4 regions of the Streptomyces sp. NPDC002911 genome follow, and region 1 is predicted to be linked to each of the others. Evidence: riboswitches for the same ligand, from Rfam matches in the RefSeq annotation. Region 1 holds a riboswitch; each other region holds the start of a gene.
What was found. Region 1 has a riboswitch for cobalamin ahead of ACWD04_RS06425 (ABC transporter substrate-binding protein). Riboswitches for the same ligand answer to the same signal wherever they lie in the genome.

Region 1 (7,533 bases):
CGTGACCCTTACCGACACCGGCCCACCGTCCACCACCGAACTGCTGACCGGCGTCCTCCTCGGCCCGGATTTCCGCCGCGAGCACGGATTCTGGCAGCGGCTGATCAGCACAGAACCGTTCCGCCGCCCCGTCGGCGGTACGCCCGAAGAGCGACTGGAACTCGCCTACGACCGGTTGCGGATCCTCAACCTCTCCCTCGACAGCGGAGCACGCCTCGCTTCCGACCCACGCGCGCTGGCCGCCCTGCACGCGTGGCTGGGCCCGGTGGACCCAGCGCTGACCACCGTGGCGGGCATCCACTACAACCTCTTCCTCGGCAGTCTCCTCGATCACGAATGCTCCGGTCGCCGTGACCTGTCGGACTATCTGACGATGCGGCGCATCGGCACTTTCCTCTGCACCGAGGTGGCACACGGCAACAACGCGGCGGCCATGGAGACCACTGCGACGTACGACCGGGAGAGGGACGGATTCGTCCTGCACACCCCGAACGCGGGCGCGCAGAAGTTCATGCCCAACACCAGCCCGGCGGGCGGAGCCAAGTCCGGACTGGTGGCCGCACGCCTGGTCGCCGACGGCTCGGACCACGGGGTGCGCCTCTTCCTGGTGCCGCTCACCGACGACGAACAGGCGCTGCCGGGCGTCCGGGTGCGGCGGCTTCCGGCCCGGATGGGCAGCCCGGTGGACCACTGCCTGACCTCGTTCGACCGGCTGTTCGTTGCGCGGGACGCACTGCTGGGATCCGGCGAAGAGAGCGACTCCCCAGGAAAGTTCAGCACGGGACCGGGTGACAGGCGGCGGCGCTTCCTGACCTCGATCGGGCGGGTGACCCCCGGCCGGATCTCCATGAGCGCCTGCGCGGCGGGCTCGGCTCGCGCGACCCTGGCGGTCGCCGTGCGCTACGGCGGCCACCGGCTGATCTCCGGGACCCGCGGTAAGCCGCCGGTGCCCGTCAACGCCCATCGGTCCCACCACGGACCGCTCGCCTCGGCCATGGCCACGGTCTTCGCCATGAGCCTGCTCTACCGCAGGGCACAGGAGCGCTGGGAGGCCTGTACGGACGAGGACGTCCGGACGGACACGGGCAGACTCGTCGATGTAGCCAAGGCATGGATCACCTGGCGGGCCCGTGACGTCATCGTCGAGAGCCGTGAACGCTGCGGCGCGCAGGCCCTGCTGGAGAACAACGGCATGACCGAGCTCGTCACGGGAGTGGAGGGAGCCATTACCGCGGAGGGCGACAACATCGCCCTGTATGCCAAGGCGGCGGCCGAGATGCTCTTCGCCGCCGAGCCCCACCAGGACGACGCCCCGGGCCGAGCCCCGCACCGCGGTGACCTGGACGACCCACGTTTCCTGGGCCGGCTCCTCGCCGCGGTCCAGGACATCTGGTTCGCCCGGGCGCGGGCCCGCGCGCAGCGGGCGCCCGACTCCGACCTCCTCGAGCGGTGGAACGCCGCCTCGGGCCCCGCCCTGCGCGGGGTCGAGGCCTACGCGTGCCGGGAGGCCGCCGCGGCCTACGCCGAGGCCCGCGCGGCGTTGCCCGAGGGCGCCGCCAGGGACCGGCTGGGAGAGCTGGAGCGGCTGTTCGCCGTCGAATGGGTGGCCCGCAACAGCGGCGATCTGCTGGCCGCCGGGTTCCTGAGCGGTGATCAGGTCGAGGCCCTGGCCGAGACCGCCGAACAGCTGATCGCGGCCGTCGCCGCGCACGCCCCGCAACTGGCTGAATCCTTCGCCCTGCCCGAGGAACTGCTCGCCGACTGGCCGATCGCCGGACCGGGGTACGCGAACGCGTACGACGATCCCCACGGCCCCTGGAACACCACCAGGGCGGACGCCCGATGAGCTCCGTGGCCAAGGGGCGTACCGTGTCCGGCCGCCTCGGGGAGCGCTTGGAGATCATCGGCCTGCGCGTCGTTCTGCTGGCCTACTGGGGCACGGTGTCGGTGCTCGCCCGCCGGCGCGGGAAGCCGCAGACGCAAGGCGGCGAATCGGTTCACCCCAAGCGCTGAACCGCCCGACGGCCGGTACGAGGCGGAGCCCGACCCGTACCGGCCGACGGCTCCCGAGGCCGTCGACGCGCCGCGTGATAACTTGCAGACGCCAGTCACACTCCACGTGGAGTCAGGGAATCCGGTGCGAATCCGGAGCTGACGCGCAGCGGTGAGGGGGACGGGCGGGGCAAGTGCCACTGGGACACCCTCGGGTGCACCGGGAAGGCGCCCCGTCCGGACGAACCCGAGTCCGAAGACCTGCTGGTACCCGCTTCCGTACCGGGAGCGGAACACCGTAGCGGGCTCCGCGCATGAGCCCAGAGACGCCGAGGACTCCGTGTCGCCCATCGCCAGCACCATACGCCGAACCGCCCTCCTCATCGCGGGACTCGTCCTCCTCGCCGCCTGTGGCGGAGGCGGGAGTGCGTCCGACGGTGAGGCACAGGAAGGCCCCGCCCCCGGCTTCCCCGTGGCGCTGAAGAACTGCGGTCGTACGGTGACCGTCGACGCGGCACCGCGTCACGCCGTCTCCCTCAACCAGGGATCGACGGAGATCCTGCTCTCCCTGGGCCTCGCGGACCGGCTCGCCGGCACCGCGACCTGGACGGACCCGGTGATGAAGGGGCTGGAGAAGGACGAAGCCACCGTGCCCCGGATCGCCGAGAGCCAGCCCTCCTCCGAGAAGGTCCTCGCCGAGGAACCCGACTTCGTCAGCGCCTCGTTCGAATCCACCCTAGGCAAGGGCGGTGTGGCAACCCGCGACCAGTTCGAGGAACTGGGCGTACCGACGTACCTCGCACCCTCCGACTGCATGGGCAAGGACCACGCGGGCAGCAGCGACGGCTCCCGAGCCGAGCCTCTGACCATGGACCCGGTCTACGACGAGGTCCGCGACCTGGCCGCGGTGTTCGGCGTTCCGGAGCGGGGCGCGAAGCTCATCACCGGCCTCCAGGGCCGCATCGACAAGGCGACTGCGGACATCGACGCTTCCGATGCCACCCTGCTCTACTGGTTCGCCAACGCCGAAGCCCCCTACCTCGCGGGCTGCTGCGGTGCGCCCGGCATCATCACCGAGAAGCTCGGCGCGGAGAACGTCTTCGACGACACGCACGAGGAATGGCCCCAGATCAACTGGGAGACGGTCGCCGACCGGAATCCCGACGTGCTGGTCATCGGCGACCTGACCCGTAAGTCGCAGACGGCCGAAAGCGCCGAGAAGAAGATCGAGTTCCTGGAGTCCAACCCCGCCACGAAGAATCTGGACGCCGTCCGGCACAAGCGCTACGTCCTGCTCAGCGGCCAGGCCATGAACCCGACCATCCGGACCGTGGAGGGCGTGGAGCGCGTCGCCGCGGGGCTCCGTTCGTTCGGACTCGCGGGGTGACGAAGACCGAACGCGCTCCGGTCGTGAACGTGCAGCCACCCGCAGTCCTTCCGGCCGCAGGAACCCGGTTCCTACGCGGCGGTGTCCTTTGGAGCGCCGGGGCCGCCCTGCTGTTCCTGTCGGTCGCGGTGGCCGTGACGATCGGACCCGCCCGCATCTCCGTCCCCGACGTCTGGTTCGCGGTAGCCTCCCACCTCGGCCTCACCGATGGGCGACTGACCCCCATACGCGACGGCATCATCTGGAATCTGCGCATGCCCCGTACCCTGCTCGCCGCGGTGTGCGGGGCCGGGCTGGCGGTGTGCGGCACCGTGATGCAGTCGCTGCTGCGCAACCCGCTCGCCGACCCCTTCGTCCTCGGTGTCTCCTCCGGCGCGTCCACCGGGGCGGTCGTGGTCGTCGTCCTGGGCGTCGGCGGGGGAGCGGTGTCGATCTCGGGCGGCGCCTTCGTCGGGGCCCTGTGCTCGTTCGTCCTCGTCCTGATGCTCAGTCACCTCCTCGGCGGCTCCACCGACCGGGTTGTCCTCTCCGGGGTCGCGGTCATGCAGCTCTTCTCCGCGCTCACCTCGTTCGTCGTGATGACCGCGGCCGACGCCGAACAGACCCGGGGCGTGCTGTTCTGGCTGCTCGGCTCGCTGAGCGGGGTCGGCTGGGGCGACGTGTGGATGTGCTCCGCCGTGCTGGCCGTCACCCTGCTGATCTGCCTCGGCCATGCCCGTACCCTCGACGCCTTCGCCTTCGGGCAGGACGCCGCGGCCGCCCTCGGGGTGCACGTGGCCCGCACCCGGATCGTGCTGCTCTGCACCACCGCGCTGCTGACCGCGGCCCTCGTCAGCTCGGCGGGCGCCATCGGGTTTGTCGGTCTCGTCCTGCCGCACGCCGCCCGGGCACTGACCGGGTCCGGGCACCGGAGGCTGCTGCCGGTCACCGCGCTCACCGGAGCCGTGTTCCTCGTCTGGGTCGACACCCTGGCCAGGACCGTCCTCGACCCGCAGGAGGTCCCGGTCGGAGTCGTCACCTCCCTCATCGGGGTGCCCGCCTTCGTCCTGGTCCTCTACCGCACGAGGAGAAACGCATGACCCGGGCGGGCACTCCCGGTGACGGCCTGCGGGCCGCACGGGTCAGCAGGGAGGCCGGCGGGCGGATCGTCCTCGACGACGTGAGCATCGCGCCGCCGCCCGGCACCACGGTCGGACTCCTGGGGCCGAACGGCTCCGGCAAGACCACGCTGCTGCGGGTGATGGCGGGTGTCCTCACTCCCGGCGCGGGCGTCGTCACCCTCGATGGCCGTACCCTCGCCGAGACCGGCCGACGAGGTGTGGCCCGCCGCGTGGCCGTCGTCGACCAGCACGCGGTGACCCAGGTCGACCTGAGTGTGCTGGACGTCGTACGCCTCGGCCGCATCCCGCACCGGCGCGCCTGGTCCGCGCCCCGCCCCGAGGACGAGGGCGCTGTACGAGAGGCTCTTGCGCGCACCGGACTCGCCGACCGCGCCGGACAGTTTTGGCACACCCTGTCCGGGGGCGAGCGCCAGCGCGTCCAGATCGCCCGCGCCCTGGCCCAGCAGCCGCGCGAACTCCTGCTGGACGAGCCCACGAACCACCTGGACATCCAGCACCAGCTGGAACTCCTGTCGCTGGTCGCCGCGCTGCCCGTCACGGCCGTGGTCGCGCTGCACGACCTCAATCTGGCCGCGATGTTCTGTGACCGGGTCACGGTCATGCGGGAAGGCCGAGTGGTGGCAGGCGGAACGCCCTCGGAGGTGATCACCGAGGAACTCATCGCCGATGTCTACCGCGTACGCGCGGTGGTGACGCCGGAAGGGCCCGACGGGCGCCCGTCGGTGCGGTTCCTGCCGGGAGAAGCCGTCCACGGTCGGCAGAAGTGCGACGAGAGGGCGGGCCCGTGAACCGCCCGGGTCCGCCCCTCGATACTGTCGTGCGGCCTTTCGCCGCCGTCTGTGTGAGGGGTCAGCGACGACGTCCCTGGCCGAACTCGCCGCCCATGTCCTTGCCGCTGCCCGTGTCCTTGCCGTCCGCGTAGTCGATCTTCTCCTTGCGGAGTTCGGCGGAGACTTCCTTCTGCTCGGTGACCTTGCTGGTTTCGAGGTGGACCCGCTCCACAGGGACCGCCTCCTTGCGGACGGTGGCTCGTTCGGCGTGCAGGGTGACTTCGACGTCCTGCTCGCCGAGTTCGCGCCCCTTCATGCCTGTTCCCTCCTCGCCGGGCTGCATAGGCTCGCGCACCACGCGTACCTCCTCGTGGGACACGGGCACCGTCCGGGTGACGTTCTCGGTCACGACGTACTTGTGCAGCCGGGCCCTTCCGCTCTCGTACTCCTCCGTGCCGACCTGGAGATGCTCCTCGGACCGGATCATGTCCTCCCGGCCTCCGGCGCCCGCGGCGGACCGCTCGGCTCCGGCTCCCGCGAGCGGGCGCGACGTGGAAGAGGTGTCCATGTCGCGGTGCCTCCCCGCGCCGGCTGTGGTGCCGGTGGCCTTCGTCTGGCCGGCCGAAGTGGTACGAGCGGTTCCGGCAGCACCGGCAGCACCGGCGGCTCCCATGGCTCCCGTTCCGGTCCCGGACGTCGTGCGCGCGTCGCCGCGCGCCCCGGCGGTACCGGTGGCCTTCCTGGTCATCCCGTAGTGCCGGTACAGCTCCTCCTCCTCCGATACGGAGAGGTGCGCGTCGGCGTCCACCCGGGGGGCTTCTTTGACGCGGTCCTTCGGATGCGAGACGTGCAGGTCGGAGCCCACGCGGCGGGCTCCCGACAGAGGGACGAAGCTCTCCTTCATGCCGAACATGCCGGTCTTGACGGTGATCCAGTCGGGCTTGCCGGTGTCGTCGTCGACGTACACCCGCCCCACTGTGCCGACCTTTTCTCCGTCGCTGTCGTAGACGGTCAGACCGTCGAGTTCTCCGGAATCCGTGAAACCGTCAGCGGCTCCCATGGCCGATTCCTCCTCGCCCGGGCGCGTCCTGTGGGTGGGTCCAGCAGGGGAGGCGCGTCCGGATTCCATCGCGCCTCACCCAGTTGGACGGTGCAACTTCCCGGCCACGGCGCTGAGCGGCCCAGAACACCGGGAAGGGGCGGTGGCCCCGTTGCACGCGGATATCTGCCCACCACACGCGTTACGCCATTCGAGTGAGGATTCTTCTGGGCGCGCCGGAGGTGCGGTCCCGCCCGCCCGTATGATCGACGCGCTGTCGCCGACCGTCGGTCCGGCCTGTCGCGGGAGGTGCGTTATCGGATCTGCGGGCATCAGCCTGCCCCGGCAGCGCGGGAAACTGCTGGCCCGGCAGGAGGACGGTCTGGGACTCCACCATCTGGTCTGGCGGCTGGGGCCCGGCTGGCGGGTGTGCAGCAGCGCCGTGCTCGGCGGCGGGATCGGCGCCCGTGCCTGGATCCTGAACGCCCAGGTGCCCGGCGGCTACCCGCGGCTCGACCCCGGCCGGCACCTGGCGGAGATCGCGGTGGCCGAGGCGCTGGACGGCCCGGGCGCCGGACTGATGACGGCCGCCGACGTCACCGCGTACGCCGTCGCCGACGACGGAGGCGTGACCGCGACCGTCACCAGCGGCCTCGGCGTACGGGGATGGGCCGCCGCCCCGGCCGAAGGGACCGACGGTCCGTTGCCACCGGGCACTGTCAACATCGTCGTCACCCTCCCCGTGGCGCTTTCCGACGCCGCCCTGGTCAACGCGGTGGCCACCGCCACCGAGGCGAAGGTCCAGGCGCTCGTGGACGCAGGACTCGACTGCTCAGGGACGCCGACGGACGCGGTGTGCGTCGCCGCGCCCGACCCGGCAGAGCAGCCCGGCGAACCGTTCGCGGGACCGCGTTCGCTCTGGGGCGCGCGACTCGCCAGAGCCGTGCACCGCGCCGCTCTGGAGAGCGCGCTGCGGCAGTCTTGAGCCCCACCGGTCCCGGGACCACTCCGCAGCGGCGGTCCCGAGACCCTCCCGCACCGACGAAGGGACCCCCATGACCACCGCATCCCCCGCCGACGCCGCCCCCGATGCACCGGCCGTCGCGGTCCTCGGCACCGGCATCATGGGATCCGGGATGGCCCGCAGCCTGCTCAGGAAGCGGCTCCCCGTCCGGGTCTGGAACCGTACGCGGTCCAGGGCAGAGCCGCTGGCCGCCCACGGCG
Region 2 (7,533 bases), on a different contig from region 1:
ACGGACGGGCTGCGCACGCTGCCGCCGTACGACGTGGTGGGGTGCCAACTGAGCCTGGCTAAGGGCTCCTCGATGCAGCAGCGGCACGGCATCGTGACGTTCAGACACCGGGACATCGATTCGACCGACCTTGGCTTCATCCTCTTCAGCCACGGCTTCATGGTGCGGGCGGATGGCCTCTGCCAAGGCCGGGCCGGCGAAACCCGCAGCTCCGTACGGGTCAGTCTGCATGCCTACAACACCCGGCAAGAGGTAGACCGGTTACTTCAGGTACTCGCCGAGCTGAGCCAGCGCGGATGACAATCGTTTTCACCTGTAGATTCGGGGTCACGTAGCGGAACCGAGCGCGTAGAGGTGGTACAACAAGATGAGCGTGAGCATGTCGACGGCCCAGCTGTGGGTGGACCGCTGGGAACAACAGCAGCAGCGATACGCGATCGACCGGGAAGAACGCTTCACCGTGGTCGCGGATGTCGTGGAACACGTGACGGCCGGTCACGAGAGCCCTCGCGTGCTGGATCTGGGGTGTGGTCCCGGCTCGCTTCCCGCACGGCTGATCGAGCGCCTGCCGCAGGCCGAGATCGTCGCCGTCGACATGGACCCGTTGCTGCTGGCACTCGCCCGCGCCCGCCATCCGGACGCCGCGCGGTACGTCGAGGCGGTGATCGGCGAGGAGGGCTGGACGAGTGCCCTCGGGCTCCAGGGGCCTGTCGACGCGGTCGTGTCCACGACCGCGCTCCACTATCTCCCCGAAGGGCTGCTGCGGAGCACCTACGCGGAGCTGACCGCGCTGCTGCGGCCCGGCGGCGTACTGATCAACGCGGACCATCTGTCGCAGGACGGGGCCGGGTTCGCGGAGATCGCGGAGTTCGTCGGGGTCCGCCGGGCCGAGCGCCGGCACGCCTTCGATCACGAGGACTGGGAGACGTGGTGGTCCGCCGTCGAGAACGAGCCCGAACTCATGGGGCTGTGTGCGGAGCGCCCTAAGCCGGGCTCCGTCCACGCCGACTGCGCCGTCACGCTCGGCCGGCACGTCGAGCTGCTGACCGAAGCGGGCTTCGGCCATGCCAGCCCGGTCTGGCAGGTGGGCAACAGCTACGTCCTGGTCGCCATCCGGCAGTAGACGCGGGTGAGGGCGGGGGCGGCGTCGAACGCGGCGCCGCCCCCGCCCTCACCGCAGGCGCGCCGTCACCTCTCGGCATACCTGATGTGGGGAGCGACGCCGCGCAGCTTCTCGCACGTCTCCTCGATCTCCCGTGCGGGAACGGACTGGCCTGTGACGCCGGCACCCGCACGGAGCCACGTCCTGTCACCCTCACCCAGCAGGGTGCGAAGGACCAGGGCCGCGTCCAGCGAACCGTCCGTGCCCCCTCGGAAGACCGCGCCGCCGTACAGGCCCCGGGGCCCGTCCTCGTATCGCGCCAGCGCGCTCAGTGCAGCGCGCTTCCGCGAGCCCGTGGCGGTGATCGCGGGGAAGAGCGAGGCGAAGGCGGCCCACGGTCCGGTACCGGGCCGGAGCCGGCCCGTGACGCGCGAGGCGAGATGCTGCACCGAACCGCGTGGCCTGACCGTCATGAACTCCTCGACCACGACGGACCAGGGACGGCAGACCGCCGCCATCTCGTCACAGGCGAGCCGTACGCAGACGGCGTTCTCGTGGATTTCCTTGGGGTCCGTGAGGAGTTCCTCCCGCAGCCGGTCGTTCTCCGCCGGATCTTCCCCCAGGGCTCGGGTGCCCGCGAGCGGCTGCGTGCTGACCCGGCCGTCCTGCCGGACCTCCAGGACCGTCTCCGAGCTGAATCCGGCCGCCCTGCGTCCGCCGAGGTCGATGAGGAAGGAGCGAGCGGGAGTGTTGGCCCGCCGTCCGGCGAGATAGGTCGCGGCGAAGTCGGCGACCGGTCCGGCGGGCAGCACGACCGCTCGCGAGACGACGGCCTTCTCCAACAGACCCGCCCGGATGTCCGCGATGGTGCGGGCGACCGCTTCGCCGTAGACCGCGGTACCGCCGGTGACGAGCTGTTCGGCCCGGTCCGGTGCCACCCCGCCGGAAGCGGGCCCGGCGACGGAGGCGGAGGACTCGGCGAGCAGGTCGGCGGCGCGTTGACGCCGGCCGCCGGAGAGCGCTACCGCCCTCCCCCACCCTGGTGGCCCAGCCGGCGGGCAGTTCCTCGATCACCCGGTCGAGCCCCGGAGAATGCCGAGGCCCTGGCCAGCAGCTCGTGACCGGCGTCCGGGGCTCCGATCCTGACGTTGTCCTCTGTCGTGCCCTCGAAGATAGACGTCCTGGAACACCAGGGAGACGTGAGCGGCGAGTTCCTCGGGTGCGATATCCCGTACATCGACGCCCCCGACCCGGACGGTGCCGCCGGTGGTGTCCCAGAAGCGGGCGAGCAGCCTGGCGACGGTGGTCTTGCCCGCCCCTGACGGCCCGACCAGAGCCGTCATGCTGCCTGCGGGCAGCCGGAAGCTCACGTCGCTGAGTACGTGAGCGGGTGGCGCGCCCCTCCTGCTGGGCCTTCTCCTGCTCGGCGGAACGGAACTCGACTCCTTCGAAACGGACTTCGGCCCCTTGGGGTACCTGGGGCTCGGCGGGCTGCGGGAATGACTGCTCGTCGAGAACCGCGGCGAGTCGCTCCAGGCTGTCACGGGCGATACGCCCCTGCGCCGACGTCGGCCGCCCCCGAAAGGCTGTCGCCCAGACGGGCCGTCAGGACCAGGAGCGCTAGCAGGGTGGGGACCGTCAGCGAGCCGTCCAGTTGCCAGGACACGCGCGCTGCCAGCAACAGGGCGAAAACCAGCCGGGCGGCGAAGGCGAAGGAGACCAGGCCGGGCAGGCCCCGGACGATGAGACGGCGGTCCGCACGCGCTTCCGCGACCAGGGCGTCGTCAAGCGCTCCGTAGCCTTCGGCGGTCCGGCCTAAGGCCGCGAGCTGATGAAGGTCCGCAGCAGGTGGGCGGTGGCCGGGCGTGAACTCGCCGAGGCGGAAGGGCCCACAGCTGGGCATCCCCTCGGCGAAGCGCCGCGTCCCGTCCTTGACGATCAGGAAGTTCCCCTGACACAGGATCATGCGGCCGTCCCTTACGGGCCGGAGTGTGGGCAGGACGACCTTGAGGTCACCGTCCGCCCTTGCGGCCGAAAGGTCGAAGTTCACGGCGGCCAGCTTGTACACGGGCAGCATGTTCCTGCCCGCGAGGGCGGACAGCGAATGCAGGATGTCCGCGGAGGTCAGCGTCGATCCGTCGGTGAAGCGGACGCCAGGCCGGACGTGCAGGGTGTACGTGGACAGGTCCTCGGATATGTCGATCCCCCTGAGCACGCCGTAGCGCACGCCGTCCGGGGCGGAGGGATCGAGGTTTCCGAGGGTGCCGTGCCAGGCGCGGGCGCGGACCAGATCCAACGCCGAGGGGCCGTTGAAGAAGTCGAGCGTCTCGGAGGCGCCGCCCCCGACGAAGGCCGCACGGAGCGTGCCACCCGTGCGCGGTGAGGAGCCGGCGCGCCCCTTCCCGGAGGTGGAGGGGTCATCGGTCGAGCACGCCGCCAGCAAGCCGGGCCCCACGGCCAGGGCCACGGCTCCCGTGGCGCTGCGGCGCAGGAAAGCACGGCGGTCGAACTGTCTGGAGGTGCTTCTCCTTGACGAGGTACTGATCAGAGATGAGAGGGACGGGGAACGGGCGGTGGCCGCCCGCAGGCCGGTGCGGGGCACCGGCACCCGGATCTTCGCGGAGGCGCTTCGAGCCGGAGACCGTGCGGATCAGTGCACCGCGTCCCGGCGCAGGGCGACGGCACCCGACGGACACGCCCACACGGCATCGCGTACGGCGGGCAGTTCGGCAGCTGGCGGCGTGCCGTCCAGTACGCGAGGCCCAGACCGTCGTCGACGGCCTGGCCGAAGACAGCCGGTGCGGCGAGCACGCATTGCCCCGCCCCCACGCAGAGGTGCCGCTCTGCACTGACCCGCTCCGGTCCGGCCGGTCCGCTCGTCGCGCTCACGCGGACTCCTTCCCCTGCGTCATCGAGTGACGTCGGTGCCGTCACCACCTCCACAGCAATTGATCACGATATTCATATTCAACTTTCGGATCATCTCTTCCCGCTCATGGCGCCGGAGCCACGGCGGCCCTCGCCAGCTCGCCCGTGACGACGAACCCCAGCCGCCGGTACATCTCCACAGCGCCCGGCTCCGCGCCCAGGGTCATCGTCCGCAGCCCGCGGGCGCGGGAGTCCGCCAGCGCCGCCCGGCTCACGGCCAGTCCGTGCCCCCTGCGCCGTGCGGACGCAATGGTGGCGACGTTGTAGAGGCCGCCGACGCCTCCGTACGAGAACACCGAGGCGGCGGAGAGCACCTCGGCGCCACGCTTGACGAGGAAGTGCCGGAGAGGCGCCTCTTCGGTGAGCGGTAACGACTCCCATACGCACCGCGTGAAGTCCGCCTCGGCCTCGGACATTTCGTAGGCCGCCCGGTGCACGGAGACGAAGTCGGCCAGTTCCGACTCGCAGCGCACGCGCACGACACGGGCCCCGGAGTGCGAGCCCGCCCCCTCCGGGGCGGGAATCCTCGCGGTCAGCGGTGCTGACATGAGCTGGATCGACGGCATCGTCCGGAAGCCCGCGTGCGCCAGCGACCGGGCCAGGCCGGCCGGTGTGGCCGCGGGCCCGAGCCACCACACCGCATCGAGGCCCTTGGAGGCATGGATCCGCGCGACCTCCCTAAGTCGGCGTTCCAGGCCGTCCGGCGCGAAAGTGGCTGCGAACACGGTGTTGTAGGGGCGCGCCCGGGTCGGCGCACTCAGCAGTGCGCAGTCCGGTTCGAGGTCCAGCCGGACGAGTGGGGAGGACGCGAGGTACCTGAGGTAGGCGTACGCGTTGGATTCCGGCCCGGAACGTTCGACGGCGCCGACGGCACCGTCCACTCGATGCGTCAAGTGGTTCTCCTCATCAGGGGTAAGGCATTGCACGTGACTTTCACTCGGATCAGTGTCCTGGCGCGGGGCCGCCACGCGTCCTGACGGAGCCGGAGGTGACGGCCGGCAACATGTCCGCGAGCGGACCGCCATGGCCTGGGCACGCCTCCGGGACGGCCCCCGCTTGTCTTCGCCCCCGCCTGGCACTACTGTCGCCTCGCCTTGGTGAACGGGAAATCCGGTGCGATGCCGGTGCGGCCCTCGCCACTGTGATCGGGAAGTCCGGCTCCGGCCCCTGCGGGCAGCCACTGGGTCCTTGTGACCCGGGAAGGCGGAGTTCGGGCGGTGGTACCCGTAAGCCAGGAGACCGGCCAAGGCACTTCAACCATCCACGAGGTGCTGGAGAGGGTCTGCTGAGTCATGCACATAGCCGAGGGTTTTCTGCCTCCGGCGCACGCGATCGTCTGGGGTGTCGCGTCCGCGCCGTTCGTCGTCCACGGAGTCCGGTCCCTTACACGTGAAGTCAGGGAGAACCCTGAGAGCACGCTGCTTCTGGGGGCTTCCGGGGCCTTCACGTTCGTTCTTTCCGCTTTGAAAATTCCCTCCGTGACGGGGAGTTGTTCGCATCCCACAGGCACGGGGCTGGGGGCCATTCTGTTCCGTCCGCCGATCATGGCGGTCCTGGGCACCATCACCCTGCTGTTCCAGGCGCTGCTGCTCGCCCACGGCGGCCTGACCACGCTCGGCGCCAACGTCTTCTCGATGGCGATCGTCGGGCCCTGGGCGGGATACGCCGTCTACAAGCTGCTGCGCAGGTACGGCGTGCCGCTGATGGTTGCGGTGTTCTCCGGCGCATTCGTCGCCGACCTTTCCACCTACTGCGTCACCAGCATGCAGCTGGCGCTCGCCTTCCCTGACCCGAGCACCGGATTTCTTGGTGCGCTCACCAAGTTCGGCTCCATCTTCGCCGTCACGCAGATCCCTCTCGCGGTGAGCGAAGGACTTCTGACCGTGCTGGTGATGCGACTCCTCGTCCAGTCCAGCAAGAGGGATCTGACCCGGCTCGGCGTGTTCCTCACCGGCAGGCAGACCCGGACCGGGACAGCCGAGACCGAGGCGGTGGCGTGATGAACAGGGACACGAAGATCAACGCCCTTCTGCTGCTCGTCGTGGCCGCCCTGGCCGTTCTGCCTTTGGCTCTCGGCCTGGGTGACGGCGAGGAAGAGCCGTTCGCGGGCTCCGACGCCCAGGCCGAGACGGCGATCACCGAGATCGATCCCGACTACGAACCCTGGTTCGCCCCCTTGTACGAACCGCCGTCCGGCGAGATCGAGTCGGCACTCTTCGCCCTGCAGGCCGCACTCGGCGCGGGCGTCCTCGCCTACTACTTCGGACTGCGGCGCGGGCGCCGTCAGGGCGAGCTGGGGGCGACGGCGCAGCGGGACGGCGGTGGCGCCGCAGACAATGCCGGGGACCCCGCGACCCGGGGGAACTGAGCACACGTGCTGCCGATCGACGCGGCGGCGCACAGCAGTCGCTGGCGCCGCCGCCATCCCGCGGACAAAGCCGTGCTCGGCCTGGGGCTCACCATTCTGGCGATCTCGTTGCCGCCCTGGCCCGGCGCGGCCCTGGTCCTCGTCGCCTCCCTCGCCGTGCTGCTGGGGCCGGCGGGAGTGACCGTCCGCCATCTGTGGCGGGCGTACCGGGTGCCCCTGGGTTTCTGTGTCACCGGGGCGGCCACACTCCTCATCCAGATCGGCGGGCCGGGCGGGCCGGTCACCCTGGCCGACGAGGGGCCGGTCCGCGCCGGGGAGCTGTTGCTGCGTACCTCGGCCGCCTCGCTGGGCGTCCTGCTTTTCGCCTTCACCACCCCGATGTCCGACCTGCTGCCTCGCCTGGTCAGGGCGGGGGTGCCCGCACCGGTGGTGGACGTCGCGCTGGTGACGTACCGCATGAGCTTTCTGCTCCTCGACTCGGTGCGCCGCATCAGGGAGGCCCAGGCGGCCAGGCTCGGACATACCTCTCGGGCGGCCGCCTGGCGGTCCCTGGCAGGGCTCGGAGCCACCGCGTTCATCAGGGCCTTCGACCGCGCGGCGCGGCTCCAGGCGGGGCTGGCCGGGCGCGGCTACGACGGGACCCTGCGCGTCCTGGTGCCTGCGACCCCCGTCTCCGTCCGGTTCGTGGCCGTGAGCGTCACACTGCTCGGGGCCCTCACCGCCCTGACCTTCGCCCTGGAAAGGACCCTGTCTTGAGCGAGTCCGTACTGCTCGCCCTGCGGGGCGCGTCCTTCACCTATGAGGACGGCCCTGCCGTGCTGAGCGGCCTCGACTTCGAGGCGCACGAAGGGCGTGCGCTCGCCCTGCTCGGCCGGAACGGCAGTGGGAAGACCACGCTGATGCGGCTTCTCAGTGGCGGACTGCGTCCGCGCGACGGGCAGTTGACGGTCGAGGGCCGTCCGGTCACGTACGACCGAAGAGGGCTGACCCTGCTGCGTACCACCGTCCAACTGGTGGTGCAGGACCCCGACGACCAGCTGTTCGCCGCGTCCGTCTCCCAGGACGTGTCGTTCGGACCACTGAACCTCGGTCTGCCCGACACCGAGGTGCGGGCCCGGGTGGACGAGGCGCTCAC
Region 3 (7,533 bases), on a different contig from region 1:
GTCCCGCATGACCTGGACGACCTCGTCGGTGTCGATCCAGCCCCAGTGCATCGGGTAGGCGAACTCGTCGAGCACGTACAGCTTGTACGTCTCGGCGGCCAGGTCCCGCTTGACCTGCTCCCAGCCCTCGCGGGCCTTCTCCTCGTTGTCGGAGTTGTCACCGTGAATGCCCCGCTGGACCCACGACCACCCCTCGCCCATCTTGTGCCAGTCGACGGTGCCGCCCTCGCCGCTCGCCCCGAGCACCTTGAGCGCGTTCTCCTCGCCGACCTTCCACTTCGCGGACTTCACGAACTGGAACACCCCGATCGGCCAGCCCTGGTTCCAGGCGCGCAGCGCCAGCCCGAACGCCGCCGTCGACTTTCCCTTACCGATGCCCGTGTGCACGAACAGCAGCGGCCTGTTACGCCGCTGACGTGTCGTCAGTCCGTCGTCCGGTACCGATACCGGCTGTCCCTGTGGCATTAAGCGGCCCTCCCGGCAGCAGTGATGTCCTTGACCAGCCCGGCGATCGAGTCGGCGCGCAGCTCGTCGAGCGTGACCGCGCTGCCTCCCAGATCCCGGGCGAGCTGTGCGGCGAGACCGAGGCGTACGAACCCCGACTCGCAGTCCACGACGACGGAGGCGGTGCCCTCGGAGGCGTGCAGCCGCCCGGCCCGCGCCGCCAGCGCCACAGGGTCGACGCCCCCGGTGGCCCGGCCGTCCGTCACCACGACGAGCAGCGGCCGGCGCGACGGATCGCGCATCCGCTCCACCCGCAGCACGTCGTGCGCCTTGAGCAGTCCGGCGGCCAGCGGGGTGCGCCCGCCGGTCGGCAGCGACTCCAGCCGTGCGGCCGCCGCGTCCACCGACGAGGTGGGCGGCAGCGCCACCTCGGCGTCCTTGCCCCGGAAGGTGACCAGACCGACCTTGTCCCGGCGCTGGTACGCGTCCAGCAGCAGCGACATCACCGCCCCCTTGACCGCGCTCATCCGCTGCCGGGCCGCCATCGACCCGGAGGCGTCCACGACGAACAGCACGAGGTTGCCCTCGCGCCCCTCCCGGGTCGCCTGCCGCAGATCGTCACGCCGTACGACGAGGCCCCGCCCCGACCGCCCGCGCGTCCGCTGGTGCGGCGCCGCCGCCTGCACGGTCGCCGCCAGGTGCAGCTTCGTCAGCGCACCCTCGGGCCGCCGCGACCCGGTGGTCCGGCCGTGCTCGGTGCGCGCCCGGGACCGCCGCCCGGCCGCGCCCTCGCCCAGCCCGGGCACGCTCAGCATCTTCGTACGGAACGGCTCGCCGGCCCGCACGGGCTGCTGATCCCCGGCGCCGCCGCCCGGCGCGGGCGCGTCACCGCTCCCGGCCTCGTCCCGGCCGGGCGTGTCGGAACCGCCGGCGTCGGGACCGGTCGCGTCCGTACCACCGTCGTCGGGGCCGCCGCCCTGCGGGGGCACGCCGCCGCCGGGCCCGTCGGGGTCCGGATCGTCGTCGCCTCCGCCGTCCTCGTCCGCCGCGTCCTCGAGGGCCTCGTCCAGCTTGTCCTCGTCCAGCCCGGGCGCGTCGAACGGATTGCGCCGGCGCCGGTGGGGGAGTGCCAGGAGCGCGGCCTGGCGTACGTCGTCCGCGACGACCTCCTCGCGCCCCGCCCACGCGGCCAGGGCCGTCGCGGTGCGGGCCATGACGATGTCGGCACGCATGCCGTCGACCTCGAACGCCGCACACGTCGCCGCGATCTGCCGCAACACGCCGTCGCCGAGCACCACCTGGGGAAGCAGGGCGCGCGCGGCGACGATCCGCGCACGCAACGCGGCCTCCTCGTCGGCCCACCGTGCGGCGAAGGCGGCCGGATCGTCGTCGTAGGCGAGCCTCCGCCGTACGACCTCGACGCGCAGGTCCGTCTCACGCGAGGCGGCCACCTCGACGGTCAGCCCGAAGCGGTCCAGCAACTGCGGCCGGAGCTCGCCCTCTTCCGGGTTCATGGTCCCGACCAGCAGGAAACGTGCCGCGTGACGGACGGAGACGCCTTCGCGCTCGACGTACGAGGCGCCCATGGCCGCCGCGTCGAGCAGCAGGTCCACCAGGTGGTCGTGGAGGAGATTGACCTCGTCGACGTACAGAATCCCGCGATGGGCGTCGGCGAGGAGCCCCGGCTCGAAGGCCTTCACCCCCTCCGAGAGGGCCCGTTCGATGTCGAGCGCGCCGACCAGCCGGTCCTCCGACGCGCCGACCGGAAGCTCCACGGTCCGCGCCGGACGAGACACGCCCGTTCCCGTCTCATGGGGGCCGTCGGGACACGCCGGATCGGGCGCGCCCGGATCGCACGAGAAGCGGCAGCCCGCCACGACCGCGACCTCGGGCATGAGCGCGGCGAGCGCCCGCACGGCGGTGGATTTGGCGGTGCCCTTCTCACCCCGGACCAGGACCCCGCCGACGGCGGGACTGACCGCGTTGAGCAGGAGGCCGAGCCGCAGATCGTCCTGCCCGACGATGGCGGTGAAGGGATAGGGCGTATTCACTGAGCCTCCTCTGTAGCGACCACACCTGCATGGCCGGGTGCGCCCGGCATTCCTGGAGCGGGATCCGGTACGGGCACCGGCGGCGCACCCGGGGCGATGAACGGCAACCCCTCCGGCGCGCCGGTCTCGATCAGCCGCCACAAGGCGTCCGTATCGGCGTGTTCCTCGATCAGGTCCCCCAGCCGGTCCAGTTGTTCCTCCCGTAGCGCCCCGAAGCTCATGTCCGGCGCAGGAACGAACCGCCGTCCCGCGGCCCGCGCGACCTCGCCGAGGAACGCCCGCCGGAACGCGTCGCTCTCCAGCGACCCGTGCCAGTGCGTCCCCCAGACCGAGCCCACCCGGCACCCGTCCAGGAACGGTTCGCCGCCAGTCACCTCGGCGACCCCGTGATGGATCTCGTACCCCTCCACCGGCTCCCCGAGCGCTGACCCGACGGGCCGCCCCAGGACCTTCTCCAGGCCGAAGCGGATTCGCACGGGCAGCAGTCCGAGCCCTTCGACCAGACCGGCCCGCGACTCGACGTCGTCCTCGATGCGCTCGCCCAGCACCTGGAACCCGCCGCAGATCCCCAGCACCGGCCGCCCCTCGGCGGCCCGCCGCCGCAGCGCGTCGGCCAGCCCCCGTTCGCGCAGCCACGCCAGCGCCTTCACGGTGCCCCGCGTCCCGGGCACGATCACGAGGTCCGCGTCGGCGATCTCCTCCGCCCGGTCCGTGAACCGGACCACCACCCCCGGCTCGGCCGCCAGAGCGTCCACATCGGTGAAGTTCGACATCAGCGGTACGGCGCACACCGCGACCCGCAGCACGTCCTCGCCGTGCGGCGGCGCCACGACCGACTCCCGTACGGTGCCGCGCATCGATACCCGCAGCCCGTCCTCCTCGTCGATACCCAGCCCATGGGCGTACGGCAGCACCCCGTACGTCCGCCGGCCCGTGAGCCCGAGGAGCATGTCGAGACCGGGCTCCAGCAGCGACACGTCACCGCGGAACTTGTTGACGAGGTACCCGGCGATCAGCGACTGGTCCTCAGGGCTCAGCAGCGCCGTCGTACCGAAGAACGAGGCGAACACACCGCCCCGGTCGATGTCGCCGACCACCAGCACGGGAAAGCGCGCGGCCCGGGCGATGCCCATGTTCACGATGTCCGTACGCCGCAGATTGATCTCGGCCGGACTGCCCGCCCCCTCGCAGATCACGGCGTCATACGTGCCCCGCAACTGCTCCAGACAGTCCACGACCGTCCCCAGCAGCGCCTCCTGGCGCCCCCCGTGGTAGCCGCGCGCACTCATCTCGCCGACCGGCTTCCCCATCAGGACGACCTGGCTCGACCGGTCGCCGCCGGGTTTGAGCAGCACCGGGTTCATCAGAGCCGACGGCTCCACCCGGGCGGCCTGCGCCTGCATCGCCTGGGCCCGGCCGATCTCCGCGTTCTCCCGGGTGACGAACGAGTTCAGCGACATGTTCTGCGCCTTGAACGGTGCGACCTTGACTCCCTGACGCACCAGCCACCGGCAGATCCCGGCCGTGACGACGCTCTTGCCCGCGTCCGAAGTGGTACCCGCGACCAGCAGCCCGCCGCTCATGTGACTCTCCGTCCCATGGCCAGCCGCCCCGCCGCACACACGGCGAGGGCCAGCACACTCACCCGGCGCGACAGCCGCACCGCGCATTCGATGTCCGTGACCCGCACGTCCCGCCCGGCCTCGCCGTTGAGCACCGGCCGGTGCTCGACCCGCCCGCCGTAAGCGAGGGTGCCGCCCAGCCGTACGCCGAGCGCACCCGCGAACGCGGCCTCCACCGGGCCCGCGTTGGGACTGGGATGCCGGCCCGCGTCGGCCCGCCAGGCCCGGACCGCCTCGCGCGGGCGGCCCCCGGCGGCCACGGCGAGCACGGCGGTCAGCCGGGCCCCGGGCCAGCCGGCGACGTCGTCGAGCCGGGCCGACGCCCAGCCGTAGCGCCGGTAGCGGGGCGATGTGTGGCCGACCATGGCGTCGAGCGTGTTGACGGCCCGGAAGGCCACCAGCCCGGGCACCCCGCCGAGCGCGCCCCACACCAGGGCTCCCACGACGGCGTCCGAGGTGTTCTCGGCGACGGACTCCACCACCGCGCGGGCGATCTGCTGTTCGTCCAGCGACTGCGGATCACGGCCGCACAGATGCGGCAGCCGCTCCCGGGCCGGCTCGATGTCCCCCACGGCCAGCGCCCCGCCGATGGCGCGCGCCTCGCGGCCCAGCGAAGTGCCCCCGACGACGGCCCAGGTGGCGGCGGCGGTCAGCGCCACGGCGGCGGCGGGACGGTTCCGCACGGCACGGGCGGCCAGCGCGGCCGCTCCCGTGGCGCCCCCGGCACAGACGAGCGTGTGCAGGGCGCCCCAGCCGCGGTGATCGCGCCACAGCCGGCTCTCGGCACCCGCCGCTGCACGCCCGAAGGCGGCGACGGGGTGGCCCCGCCGGGGATCACCGAGCAGCAGGTCACCGATCAGACCGGCGGCGGCGCCGTACGCGAAGATGCGGTCGGCTCGCACCGCTCAGCCGGCCGTCGCGCCTCGAAGGGCCTTCACAGCGGGTGGTGCGGCGACCGACGCAGGGCAGCCAGACATGGCGTATGTCCTCACTCAGGGTCCGCGCCCTGGTTCGACGTGACCGGCGACGAGAGTCTCCTGGCTCCCGGATCCGCAGTTCCTCCGGCCTTCCAGCCCGCGGTGGCGGACCGTGACTTCCGTGTGGAGGCTGCTCCCCGGTGACAGTGGCGGGACCGCGCCGGATTCGCACCGGCTTCCTCTCCTGTCGCCGTAAACGGCTCCGGCAGTCCACCATGCGCCGCGAACGCCCGTCAACCTGCCGCTGACCTGCGAGGCTTCAATGTGCTCAGACGCACACCGGCCGGACACACACGTGGTGTGTCCGGCCGGTGCGCGCCCGCGCGGAGGTCAGGCGACGATCAGATAGATCCCGTACGCGACCGCCGCCAGGCACAGCCCGAAGCAGGCGTACGCGCCGGTGCGTGTCAGGACGCCGGCCCCGCCGCCGCCCTGAGCCGTCGGAGTCTGCTTGGCGAGGCCGATGATGCCGAGAGTGAAGAGGCCGACCAGTGCGACGGTGACCACGAGGCTGACGCCGAAGACGGAGGCGAGAGCTGCCCAGTCGATGTTCATGCGGATCTGTCCTTACACCGTGGCCGGCCGGGCCGGATCGGCCGGGGTCTCGGCCGTGGGGGCCGGAGCGTGGATGGTGGTCTTGAGCTCGGTGGAGGCCCCACCGACGGGCGGCGGGCTGACGGCCGCGATGGCGTCCGTGACGACGCCCGCGGGCTCGTCCTCGGTCGCGTTGACGTTGGTGTGGTCGACCGGCTTGCGGCGCGACAGCAGCCAGATGGCGGCGGAGCCCGCGACGAGGATCACTGCGACCACCGCGACGCCCCAGGGGCCCTGCTTGGTCAGGAACTCGGAGCCCGCACCGATCAGACCGGCGGCCGGCAGGGTCAGGCCCCACGCGACGAACATCCGGGTGGCGGTGGACCAGCGGACCGTGCCGCCCTTGCGTCCGAGGCCGGCGCCCATGACGGCGCCGGAGCAGGACTGCGTGGTGGAGAGCGAGAAGCCGAGGTGCGAGGAGGCCAGGATGACCGTGGCCGCGCTCGTCTGGGCCGCGAAGCCCTGCGGCGGACGCAGGTCCGTGAGGCCGCTGCCCATGGTGCGGATGATGCGCCAGCCACCGAGGTAGGTGCCCAGCGCGATGGCGATACCCGCGGAGGCGATGACCCAGACCGGCGGGTTGGAGCCGGGGGAGAGGACGCCGCCGGTGACCAGGGCCAGGGTGATGATGCCCATGGTCTTCTGCGCGTCGTTGGTGCCGTGGGCGAGCGAGACGAGACCGGCCGAGGCGATCTGACCGGCGCGGTACCCCTTGGCGGTCGACTTCAGCTGGGCCGGGTCCGTGATCTTCCGGTTCAGGCGGTACGTCAGCTTCGTGGCCAGCAGTGCGGCGAGACCGGCGACGACAGGCGCGGCGATCGCGGGCAGCAGGACCTTCGTGACGACGGTGCCGCCGTTGATCGAGGACCAGCCGGCCGACATCACCGCGGCGCCGATGAGGCCGCCGAAGAGTGCGTGGGAGGAACTTGAGGGCAGGCCGACCAGCCAGGTCAGCAGATTCCACAGGATGGCGCCGACGAGCGCCGCGAAGATGACCTCGGTTCTGAGGCCGTTCTCATTGATGATCCCGCCGGAGATCGTCTTGGCGACCTCCACCGACAGGAAGGCGCCGACGAGGTTGAGAACGGCGGACATGGCCACCGCTGTCTTGGGCTTGAGCGCGCCGGTCGAGATGGTGGTGGCCATCGCGTTGGCGGTGTCGTGGAAACCGTTCGTGAAATCGAACACGAGAGCTGTCACGATCACGATCGCGAGCAGCAGCGTGATGTGTTCCATTTACCCAGGCAATCGTTCGACGTCATTGGCACGTGGAACGTAGTCAACCAGGGTGAACGGAAGGTGAACTGGGCAGGGCGGCATGGTGACCCCAAGCGCGTACGTCGATTCCGCTTGTGTGCGACCGGGCGGCCGTACGCCCCGCGCCGGTGCGGGAACCGGTCCCGCCCCTGGCCGCCGCCCTCCTCATGCCCGATATCTCCCCTTGAGGAGACATCGATCACGTGACCCTAGAATCCCCCGCATGAGTGACGTGCGCACGGACGCGATCGAGCGGACATGGGGCGGGGTCGTCGAGACGGCCCGGCGGACGGCGGCGGACGGCCTGGTCGTCGGCACCTCGGGCAACGTGTCGGCCCGGGTCGGCGGCACCGTGCTGGTCACCCCCAGCGGGGTGCCCTACGACCGGCTCGGCCCCGGTGACGCGGTCGGCGTCGATCTCGAAGGGCGTCAGGTCCTGGGTGACCTGGTGCCGACCAGTGAGCTCCCGCTCCACCTGGCCGTCTACCGCGACACCGACGCCGCAGCCGTCGTCCACACCCACGCCGTGCACGCCACGGCTGTCTCCACCCTCGTGGCCGAGGTGCCGCTCGTGCACTACGCCGCCGC
Region 4 (7,533 bases), on a different contig from region 1:
CCGGACCGGCTACGCAGTCCAAGCTCTACGCGCTCCAGGACGACGACTGCACCCCCGTCAACTTCACCTACCCCGAGCTCAACACGTGCAACAGCACCTGGGCGGGTGGAGCGGTCGCCGCAGGCACGGCCAGGGCCAACGCTCTGAGCAGCATGTGGAAGCTGCAGGCCCTGCGGCACGCGCTGGGTGACCAGCCCCTCCGGGTCACCAGTGGCTTCCGGTCCACCTCCTGCAACGCGGCGGTCGGCGGAGCCGCGAACAGCCGCCATCTCTACGGTGACGCCGTCGACCTGGGCTCCGGGCCGCACTCGCTGTGCACCATCGCCAAGCAGGCACGTAACCACGGGTTCAACGGGATCCTCGGCCCGGGTTACGCCGGCCACAGCGACCACATCCACGTGAACCAGGGGCCCGGTCACTTCTGGTCGGCCTCCGCCTGCGGTATCTGACGGCACTCCGGGGTCCGCCCGGTCGCGCGGCCTCGGTCACGCGGCCTCGGTCATGTCCGCCGGCCCCCGGAAGGTGCGGCGGTAGGCGTTCGGGGTCGTGCCCAGCGAACGTACGAACTGATGGCGCAGCGCCGCCGCGTTCCCGAAGCCGGTCTGCCCCGCGATCGTGTCCATGGTCGCGTCCGAGGTCTCCAGCAAATGCTGTGCCAGCAGCACCCGCTGCCGGAGCAGCCAGCGGTACGGAGTGGTGCCGGTCTCCTGCTGGAAACGGCGGGCGAAGGTCCGGGGCGACATATGGGTCTGAGCGGCCAGCTGTTCGACGGTCATCTCCTGGTCGAGGTGGTGCTCCATCCAGGCGAGGGTGTCGCCGACCGTGTCGCACCGGGTGCGAGGCAGCGGACGCTTGACGTACTGAGCCTGGCCCCCGTCCCGGTGCGGGGGGACCACCATGCGGCGTGCGATGGCGTTCGCGACGGCGGGGCCGTGCGCCTGGCGGACCAGGTGCAGTGCGGCGTCTATGCCCGCGGCCGTGCCCGCCGACGTGATGACCGCACCCTCGTCCACGTAGAGCACGTCCGGCTCCACGACGGCCTTCGGGAAGCGGCGCGCCAGCTCGTCGGAGTGCCTCCAGTGGGTGGTGCAGCGGCGGCCGTCCAGCAGCCCGGCCGCGCCGAGGACGAAGGCGCCGGAGCAGACGCTCAGCACCCGCGCGCCGCGCTCGACTGCCCGGCGCAGGGCGTCGAGGGCCTCCTCGGGGTACTCCCGGTCGATGTAGTGGCTCCCCGCGGGTACGGCGATGAGATCGGCCTCCTCCAGGCGGTCCAGCCCGTAGGGGGTGCTGATGGTGAACCCGGCGTGTGTCCGCAGGACCGGTCCTTCCGCCGACACCACCGCGAAGTCGTGGACCGGCAGCCCGTCCTCGGATCGGTCAAGCCCGAACACCTCGCATACGACGCCGAGTTCGAAGGGATGGACTTCGTCGAGCAGCAGGGCGGCGACATTCTTCAGCATGACGTCAGTGTGGCAGCAATTCGATGGTGTGTGACAGTCCTGCCACTGCCTGAATCCGGGCGCACGGACGACAGTGGAGCCATGAACGTATTCCAGAGCTACCTATTCATAGCGGCACTTTTCGCCCTCGTCCTGCTGCCCGCGCTCGTCGGGTTGGCGCGGGAGCGCCGTATCGACCGTGCGCTGCGGGAGGCACAACGCAGCCGGGCACAGCCCCCGGAAAGGACGGACGCCGCGCAACCGGTCACGGCCACGCGGCGCCCGTACCTCCGGTCCTGGGCGAGGGTCTAGAAGTCGTCGTCGAAGCCGACGGACCCCTCCACCGCCACCTGGTACGCGGAGGGGCGGCGCTCGAAGAAGTTCGTCAGCTCCTGCACCCCCTGGAGCTCCATGAACGAGAACGGGTTCTCGGAACCGTAGAGCGCGGGGAAGCCGAGCCGGGCGAGCCGCTGGTCGGCGACGCACTCCAGGTACTGACGCATCGACTCGGTGTTCATCCCCGGCAGGCCCTCGCCGCACAGATCGCTGCCGAACCGCAGTTCCGCCTCGACGGCCTCCTTCAGCATGTCGGTGACCTGCTGTTCGAGTGCGTCGTCGAAGAGGTCGGGCTCCTCTTTGCGGACGGTGTCGACGACCTCGAAGGCGAAGTTCATGTGCATCGTCTCGTCACGGAAAACCCAGTTGGTGCCCGTGGCGAGACCGTGCAGCAGACCACGCGAGCGGAACCAGTAGACGTACGCGAACGCGCCGTAGAAGAACAGGCCTTCGATGCACGCGGCGAAGCAGATCAGGTTGAGCAGGAAGCGCCGGCGGTCGGCCTTCGTCTCCAGCCTCTCGATCTTTTCGACCGAGTCCATCCACCGGAAGCAGAACTGCGCCTTCTCACGGATCGACGGGATCTCCTCGACCGCGTCGAAGGCCGCCGCGCGGTCCTCCGGGTCCGGAAGATAGGTGTCGAGCAGCGTCAGGTAGAACTGGACGTGCACGGCCTCCTCGAACAGCTGACGTGACAGATACAGCCGCGCCTCGGGCGAGTTGATGTGCTTGTAGAGCGTCAGGACCAGGTTGTTGGAGACGATGGAGTCGCCCGTCGCGAAGAACGCGACCAGCCGGCCGATCATGTGCTGCTCACCGGGTGAGAGCTTGGCGAGGTCGGAGACATCGGAGTGGAGGTCGACCTCCTCCACCGTCCAGGTGTTCTTGATCGCGTCCCGGTAGCGTTCGTAGAAGTCCGGGTAGCGCATGGGACGCAGGGTCAGTTCGAAGCCCGGGTCGAGCAGGTTCTTGTTCTCGTCGGGACTCATTACTGGCAGGCCTCGCAGGACTCGGGGTTTTCGAGGGAGCAGGCGATCGCGTCCGCGTCGGGAGCGGAAGCCTGCTGTACGGGGATCGGGGCAGCGGTGGCGGCCGTCCCGGACGCCGCGCGGGCGATGCGGGTGGCCGGGCGCGAACGCAGGTAGTACGTCGTCTTCAGCCCTCGCTTCCAGGCGTACGCGTACATCGAGGAGAGTTTGCCGATCGTCGGCGTCTCCAGGAACAGATTCAGCGACTGGCTCTGGTCGAGGAACGGCGTACGGGCCGCCGCCATGTCGATCAGACCGCGCTGCGGGATCTCCCACGCCGTGCGGTACAGCGCCCGTACGTCCTCAGGGATCCAGGCGAAGCCCTGCACGGAGCCGCTCGCCTCGCGCAGCGCCTCCCGGGTCCGCGCGTCCCAGACGCCGAGCTTCTTCAGCTCGTCCACCAGGTAGGCGTTGACCTGGAGGAACTCCCCGCTGAGCGTCTCGCGCTTGAAGAGGTTCGAGACCTGCGGTTCGATGCATTCGTACACGCCGGCGATGGAGGCGATGGTCGCCGTCGGCGCGATGGCCAGGAGCAGGGAGTTGCGCATCCCGCTCTTCGTGATCCGGGCGCGCAGCGCGTCCCAGCGCTCAGGCCAGTTCAACGCGGTGTCGTAGTGGTCCGGGTGCAGCACGCCCCGGGCGGCGCGGGTCTCGGACCAGGCGGGCAGCGGGCCCGACCTCTCGGCGAGGTCGCAGGACGCCTCGTAGGCGGCGAGCATGATCCGCTCGGAGATCCTCGTGGACAGCGCGCGGGCCTCGGGGGAGTCGAACGGCAGGCGCAGCTGGAAGAAGACGTCCTGCAGGCCCATCGCACCCAGACCCACCGGGCGCCAGCGGGCGTTGGACCGGCCGGCCTGTTCGGTCGGGTAGAAATTGATGTCCACCACCCGGTCGAGGAAGGTCACCGCGGTACGGACGGTGGCGTCCAGCCGCTCCCAGTCGATGGTGCCGTCGGCGACGAACGCGCCGAGGTTGACCGACCCCAGGTTGCAGACGGCCGTCTCGCCGTCGTCGGTGACCTCCAGGATCTCGGTGCAGAGGTTCGAGGAGTGCACGACGCGGCCCGGCTCGGCGGTCTGGTTCGCGGTCCGGTTGGAGGCGTCCTTGAACGTCATCCAGCCCTGCCCGGTCTGCGCGAGCGTCCGCATCATCCGCCCGTACAGCTCACGGGCCGGCATGGTCCTGCGGGCCAGCCCCTTGGCCTCGGCGGCGCGATAGGCGGCGTCGAACTCCTCGCCCCACAGGTCCACCAGTTCGGGAGCGTCCGCCGGGGAGAACAGCGACCACTCGGTGTCCGCGTCGACGCGGCGCATGAACTCGTCCGGGATCCAGTGCGCCAGATTGAGGTTGTGCGTACGCCGCTGGTCCTCGCCGGTGTTGTCGCGCAGCTCCAGGAACTCCTCGATGTCCGCGTGCCAGGTCTCCAGGTAGACGGCGGCGGCGCCCTTGCGCCGGCCGCCCTGGTTGACCGCGGCGACCGAGGCGTCGAGCGTCTTGAGGAACGGCACGATGCCGTTGGAGTGCCCGTTGGTGCCCCGGATGAGTGAACCCCGGGCGCGGATGCGGGAGTACGAGAGACCGATGCCGCCCGCGTGCTTGGAGAGGCGGGCCACCTGGCGGTAGCGGTCGTAGATGGAGTCCAGCTCGTCCAGCGGCGAGTCCAGCAGGTAGCAGGACGACATCTGCGGGTGGCGCGTGCCGGAGTTGAAGAGGGTGGGGGAGGAGGGCAGGTAGTCGAGCCGGCTCATCAGGCCGTACAGCGCGGCCACTTCCTCCAAGGCGCGCTCGGAGGTGTCCTCGGCGAGGCCGGCGGCGACACGCAGCAAGAAGTGCTGCGGGGTCTCCACGACCTCACGGGTGAGCGGGTGGCGCAGCAGATAGCGGCTGTGCAGCGTCCGCAGCCCGAAGTAGCCGAAGCGGTCGTCGGCGCCGTCGGCGAGCGCATGGTCGACCAGCGCGTCGAGCGCGGCGGCGTGCAGCGTGACGAACTCGGCCGTACGGTCCGCGATCAGGCCCTCGCGATGCCCGACAGCGACCGATGCCGAGAAGGAGACAGCGCCCTGACCGGCCGCCTCGTCCGCGACGGCCCGGGTGAGGAGCCGGGCGGCGAGCCGGGAGTAGGCCGGGTCCTCGGAGATCAGGCCCGCGGCCGCCTCGGTGGCCAGCGAGCGCAGCTCGGCCTCGTCCGACCGCGCGTTGCGGCCGCGCAGCGCGGCGGCGGCCACCCGGCCTGGGTCGGTGTCGGGCAGATCGGCGGTGAGGTCGGTCAGGGTCCGCAGCAGAGCGGTCCCGGGTGCTTCGGCCGTGCGGCCTTCGGGTTCCGCGGCTGAAACCGGATCGGCGGGCGCGATGGTCACTGGGGGCTATCCCTCGCTCGGCTCAGGGCCTGCGGGGAGCGGGGCAGCCGGGCACGGCGGCGCCCGGGGGAGGGGGCGGCACGGCGCACGGCGTCCACCGGCCCTCCGCGGGGCCCGGACGTCTCGGCGTCCGGTTCGGTCGAGCCGGACGCACTGTCGACAGGTCTTCGGACTTCGGGATGCGCGAAAGCATACCGATCACACCGTTGCGGGACAGTTCCGGATTCACACCGGATTCCCCTGCGGCGACAGCGAGGTCGAGCATACATGTGGGGGCTGCCTATCGAAGCAGCCCCCACATGTTGTGTCGTGGTGGGTCAGAGCTCCAGCCGGAACGTCAGGAGCGGTAGGTCCGGCAGAGGGCACCAGTCCCGCTCCGGGGTTCGTACGAAGCCGAGGCGCCGGTATATCCGGTGGGCCCCCAGCATGGACTGCTGCGTCGACAGGACGACCCCATGGAGCCCTCCGGCAGCTCGTGCCCGGTCGATACAGGCCCGTACGAGCGCCTCGCCCGCACCACGTCCACGTGCCTCCGGCGAGACCGCCAGCATCCGGAACTCGGCCTCGTCCTCCCCGGCGATGTCCGCCCAGGGGCTGCCGGGCGCGACGTAGGTGACGCCTCCCAGCAGGCGGCCGCCCGCGTCCTCGGCGACCAGCACCTCGGCCTCGGCCGCCCGCCGCTCCACCGCGCGGAGCTGCTCCAGGTAGGGGTCCTCGGCGCCGAAGTCCAGCAGCCCGTCCCCGAGATACGCCTGCGCGGTGATCTCGCCGAGCTCCTCGAACTGAGCCGGCCGGACCGGTCCGATCGATACGTCCATGGGCGCAGTCTGCCGCAGCCGAGATGTGCGCGCCCCCGATTTCCGGCCCGCCGCCGCATGGAACGGCACCGCATGGAACGGCACCGCATGGAACGGCACCGCATGGAACGACGCCGTCCCGGCAGGGCGGACCCTGCCGGGACGGACGTCGCGCGTGAGGACTGCTGTGGGGTCAGTGACCGCCCGGGGAGCCCACCGTGGCGGGCGGGAGCTCGACCTTGACTCCGGGGTCGCCCGCGTCCGCCGTGTAGTCGGACGGCGAGGTCTCGTCCACACCGGCCGGGGCCTTCACCGCGTTGAGGACGAAGGTCAGTACGACCACGACGACGAGGTTCAGCACGAACGCGGTGAGACCGATGTAGCCGATCTCGCCGATGCCCGGAATCTCCTTCGAGGACCCGCCGAAGTGCTTCTGCGTCGGGCTGGCGACGCCGTACGCGGCCACCGTGCCGTAGATCATGCCGACCGCCCAGCCCGCGATCAGGGCCCAGCGGTGGAACCACCGGGTGAACAGGCCGCCCACGAGGGCCGGCATCGTCTGGAGGATCCAGATGCCGCCCAGCAGCTGGAAGTTGATCGCGACCGTCTTGTCCATCGTGAGGACGAAGGCGAGCGCGCCGAACTTGACCAGCAGCGAGACCAGCTTGGAGACCTTGGTCTCCTGTGCCGGGGTCGCGTCGGGCTTGATGAAGTCCTTGTAGATGTTGCGCGTGAAGAGGTTCGCCGCGGCGATCGACATGATCGCGGCCGGCACCAGGGCACCGATCCCGATCGCGGCGAAGGCCACGCCGGCGAACCAGTCGGGGAACATGTTCTCGAACAGCTGGGGGATCGCGAGCTGGCCGTTGTCCACCTTGATCCCGGCGGCGATCGCCATGAAACCGAGCAGGGCCAGCAGACCCAGCATCAGCGAATACAGCGGCAGGATCGTGGTGTTACGCCGGATCACCTCACGGCTGCGGCTGGAGAGCGTCGCCGTGATCGAGTGCGGGTACATGAAGAGGGCCAGTGCCGAGCCCAGAGCCAGCGTGGCGTAGCCCCACTGGCCGGAGACGCCGGGTGTGAGTCCGGCCACCGGTTTGCCGGCCGTCTCGTTCGCGGCGGAGAACTTCTCGCCGGCCGCGGCGAAGATGCTGTCGAACCCGCCCAGCTTTATCGGGATGTAGATGATCGCCACCACGATGACGAGGTAGATCAGTCCGTCCTTGACGAACGCGATGAGCGCCGGCGCGCGCAGCCCCGAGGAGTAGGTGTACGCGGCGAGTACGGCGAAGGCGATCAGCAGCGGCAGGTCTTTGATGAACCAGTGCGTGGTCTCGCCGCCGCCGACGCCCATGACGTCCAGCACGGCCTGGATGCCGACCAGCTGGAGCGCGATGTACGGCATCGTCGCGAGGATGCCGGTGAGGGCGACCGCCAGCGAGAGCCCCTTCGAGCCGAACCGGCCACGGACGAAGTCCGACGTGGTGACGTAGCCGTGCTTGTGCGAGACCGACCACAGGCGCGGCAGGAAGGTGAAGATCAGCGGGTAGACGAGGATCGTGTACGGGACGGC

Region 2: it holds a riboswitch for cobalamin, as region 1 does, so the genes downstream of both, ACWD04_RS21460 (energy-coupling factor ABC transporter permease) here and ACWD04_RS06425 (ABC transporter substrate-binding protein) in region 1, are expected to answer to the same signal.
Region 3: it holds a riboswitch for cobalamin, as region 1 does, so the genes downstream of both, ACWD04_RS29130 (cobalamin biosynthesis protein) here and ACWD04_RS06425 (ABC transporter substrate-binding protein) in region 1, are expected to answer to the same signal.
Region 4: it holds a riboswitch for cobalamin, as region 1 does, so the genes downstream of both, ACWD04_RS01315 (ribonucleoside-diphosphate reductase subunit alpha) here and ACWD04_RS06425 (ABC transporter substrate-binding protein) in region 1, are expected to answer to the same signal.

Annotation. Positions count from the first base shown of each region.
Region 1 covers NZ_JBSFUO010000003.1:248,772-256,304, reverse strand. Annotated here, with positions in the region: gene ACWD04_RS06435 (acyl-CoA dehydrogenase family protein) at 1-1,846, shown strand, start outside; gene ACWD04_RS06430 (hypothetical protein) at 1,843-2,013, shown strand; cobalamin riboswitch at 2,089-2,275, shown strand; gene ACWD04_RS06425 (ABC transporter substrate-binding protein) at 2,333-3,379, shown strand; gene ACWD04_RS06420 (FecCD family ABC transporter permease) at 3,409-4,458, shown strand; gene ACWD04_RS06415 (ABC transporter ATP-binding protein) at 4,455-5,288, shown strand; gene ACWD04_RS06410 (PRC and DUF2382 domain-containing protein) at 5,350-6,330, opposite strand; gene ACWD04_RS06405 (adenosylcobinamide amidohydrolase) at 6,572-7,294, shown strand; gene ACWD04_RS06400 (NAD(P)-dependent oxidoreductase) at 7,365-7,533, shown strand, end outside.
Region 2 covers NZ_JBSFUO010000013.1:171,219-178,751, forward strand. Annotated here, with positions in the region: gene ACWD04_RS21440 (aminotransferase class V-fold PLP-dependent enzyme) at 1-300, shown strand, start outside; gene ACWD04_RS21445 (class I SAM-dependent methyltransferase) at 368-1,123, shown strand; partial or broken gene ACWD04_RS21450 (salicylate synthase) at 1,189-3,620, opposite strand; gene ACWD04_RS21455 (GNAT family N-acetyltransferase) at 4,096-4,923, opposite strand; cobalamin riboswitch at 5,109-5,292, shown strand; gene ACWD04_RS21460 (energy-coupling factor ABC transporter permease) at 5,323-6,030, shown strand; gene ACWD04_RS21465 (energy-coupling factor ABC transporter substrate-binding protein) at 6,030-6,398, shown strand; gene cbiQ (cobalt ECF transporter T component CbiQ) at 6,405-7,154, shown strand; gene ACWD04_RS21475 (energy-coupling factor ABC transporter ATP-binding protein) at 7,151-7,533, shown strand, end outside.
Region 3 covers NZ_JBSFUO010000031.1:8,563-16,095, forward strand. Annotated here, with positions in the region: gene cobO (cob(I)yrinic acid a,c-diamide adenosyltransferase) at 1-465, opposite strand, end outside; gene ACWD04_RS29120 (putative cobaltochelatase) at 465-2,495, opposite strand; gene ACWD04_RS29125 (cobyric acid synthase) at 2,492-4,078, opposite strand; gene ACWD04_RS29130 (cobalamin biosynthesis protein) at 4,075-5,019, opposite strand; cobalamin riboswitch at 5,148-5,276, opposite strand; gene ACWD04_RS29135 (hypothetical protein) at 5,425-5,649, opposite strand; gene ACWD04_RS29140 (anion permease) at 5,662-6,924, opposite strand; gene ACWD04_RS29145 (class II aldolase/adducin family protein) at 7,169-7,533, shown strand, end outside.
Region 4 covers NZ_JBSFUO010000001.1:296,743-304,275, reverse strand. Annotated here, with positions in the region: gene ACWD04_RS01335 (D-Ala-D-Ala carboxypeptidase family metallohydrolase) at 1-449, shown strand, start outside; gene ACWD04_RS01330 (helix-turn-helix domain-containing protein) at 486-1,460, opposite strand; gene ACWD04_RS01325 (hypothetical protein) at 1,542-1,751, shown strand; gene ACWD04_RS01320 (ribonucleotide-diphosphate reductase subunit beta) at 1,748-2,764, opposite strand; gene ACWD04_RS01315 (ribonucleoside-diphosphate reductase subunit alpha) at 2,764-5,160, opposite strand; cobalamin riboswitch at 5,302-5,425, opposite strand; gene ACWD04_RS01310 (GNAT family N-acetyltransferase) at 5,478-5,978, opposite strand; gene mctP (monocarboxylate uptake permease MctP) at 6,151-7,533, opposite strand, start outside.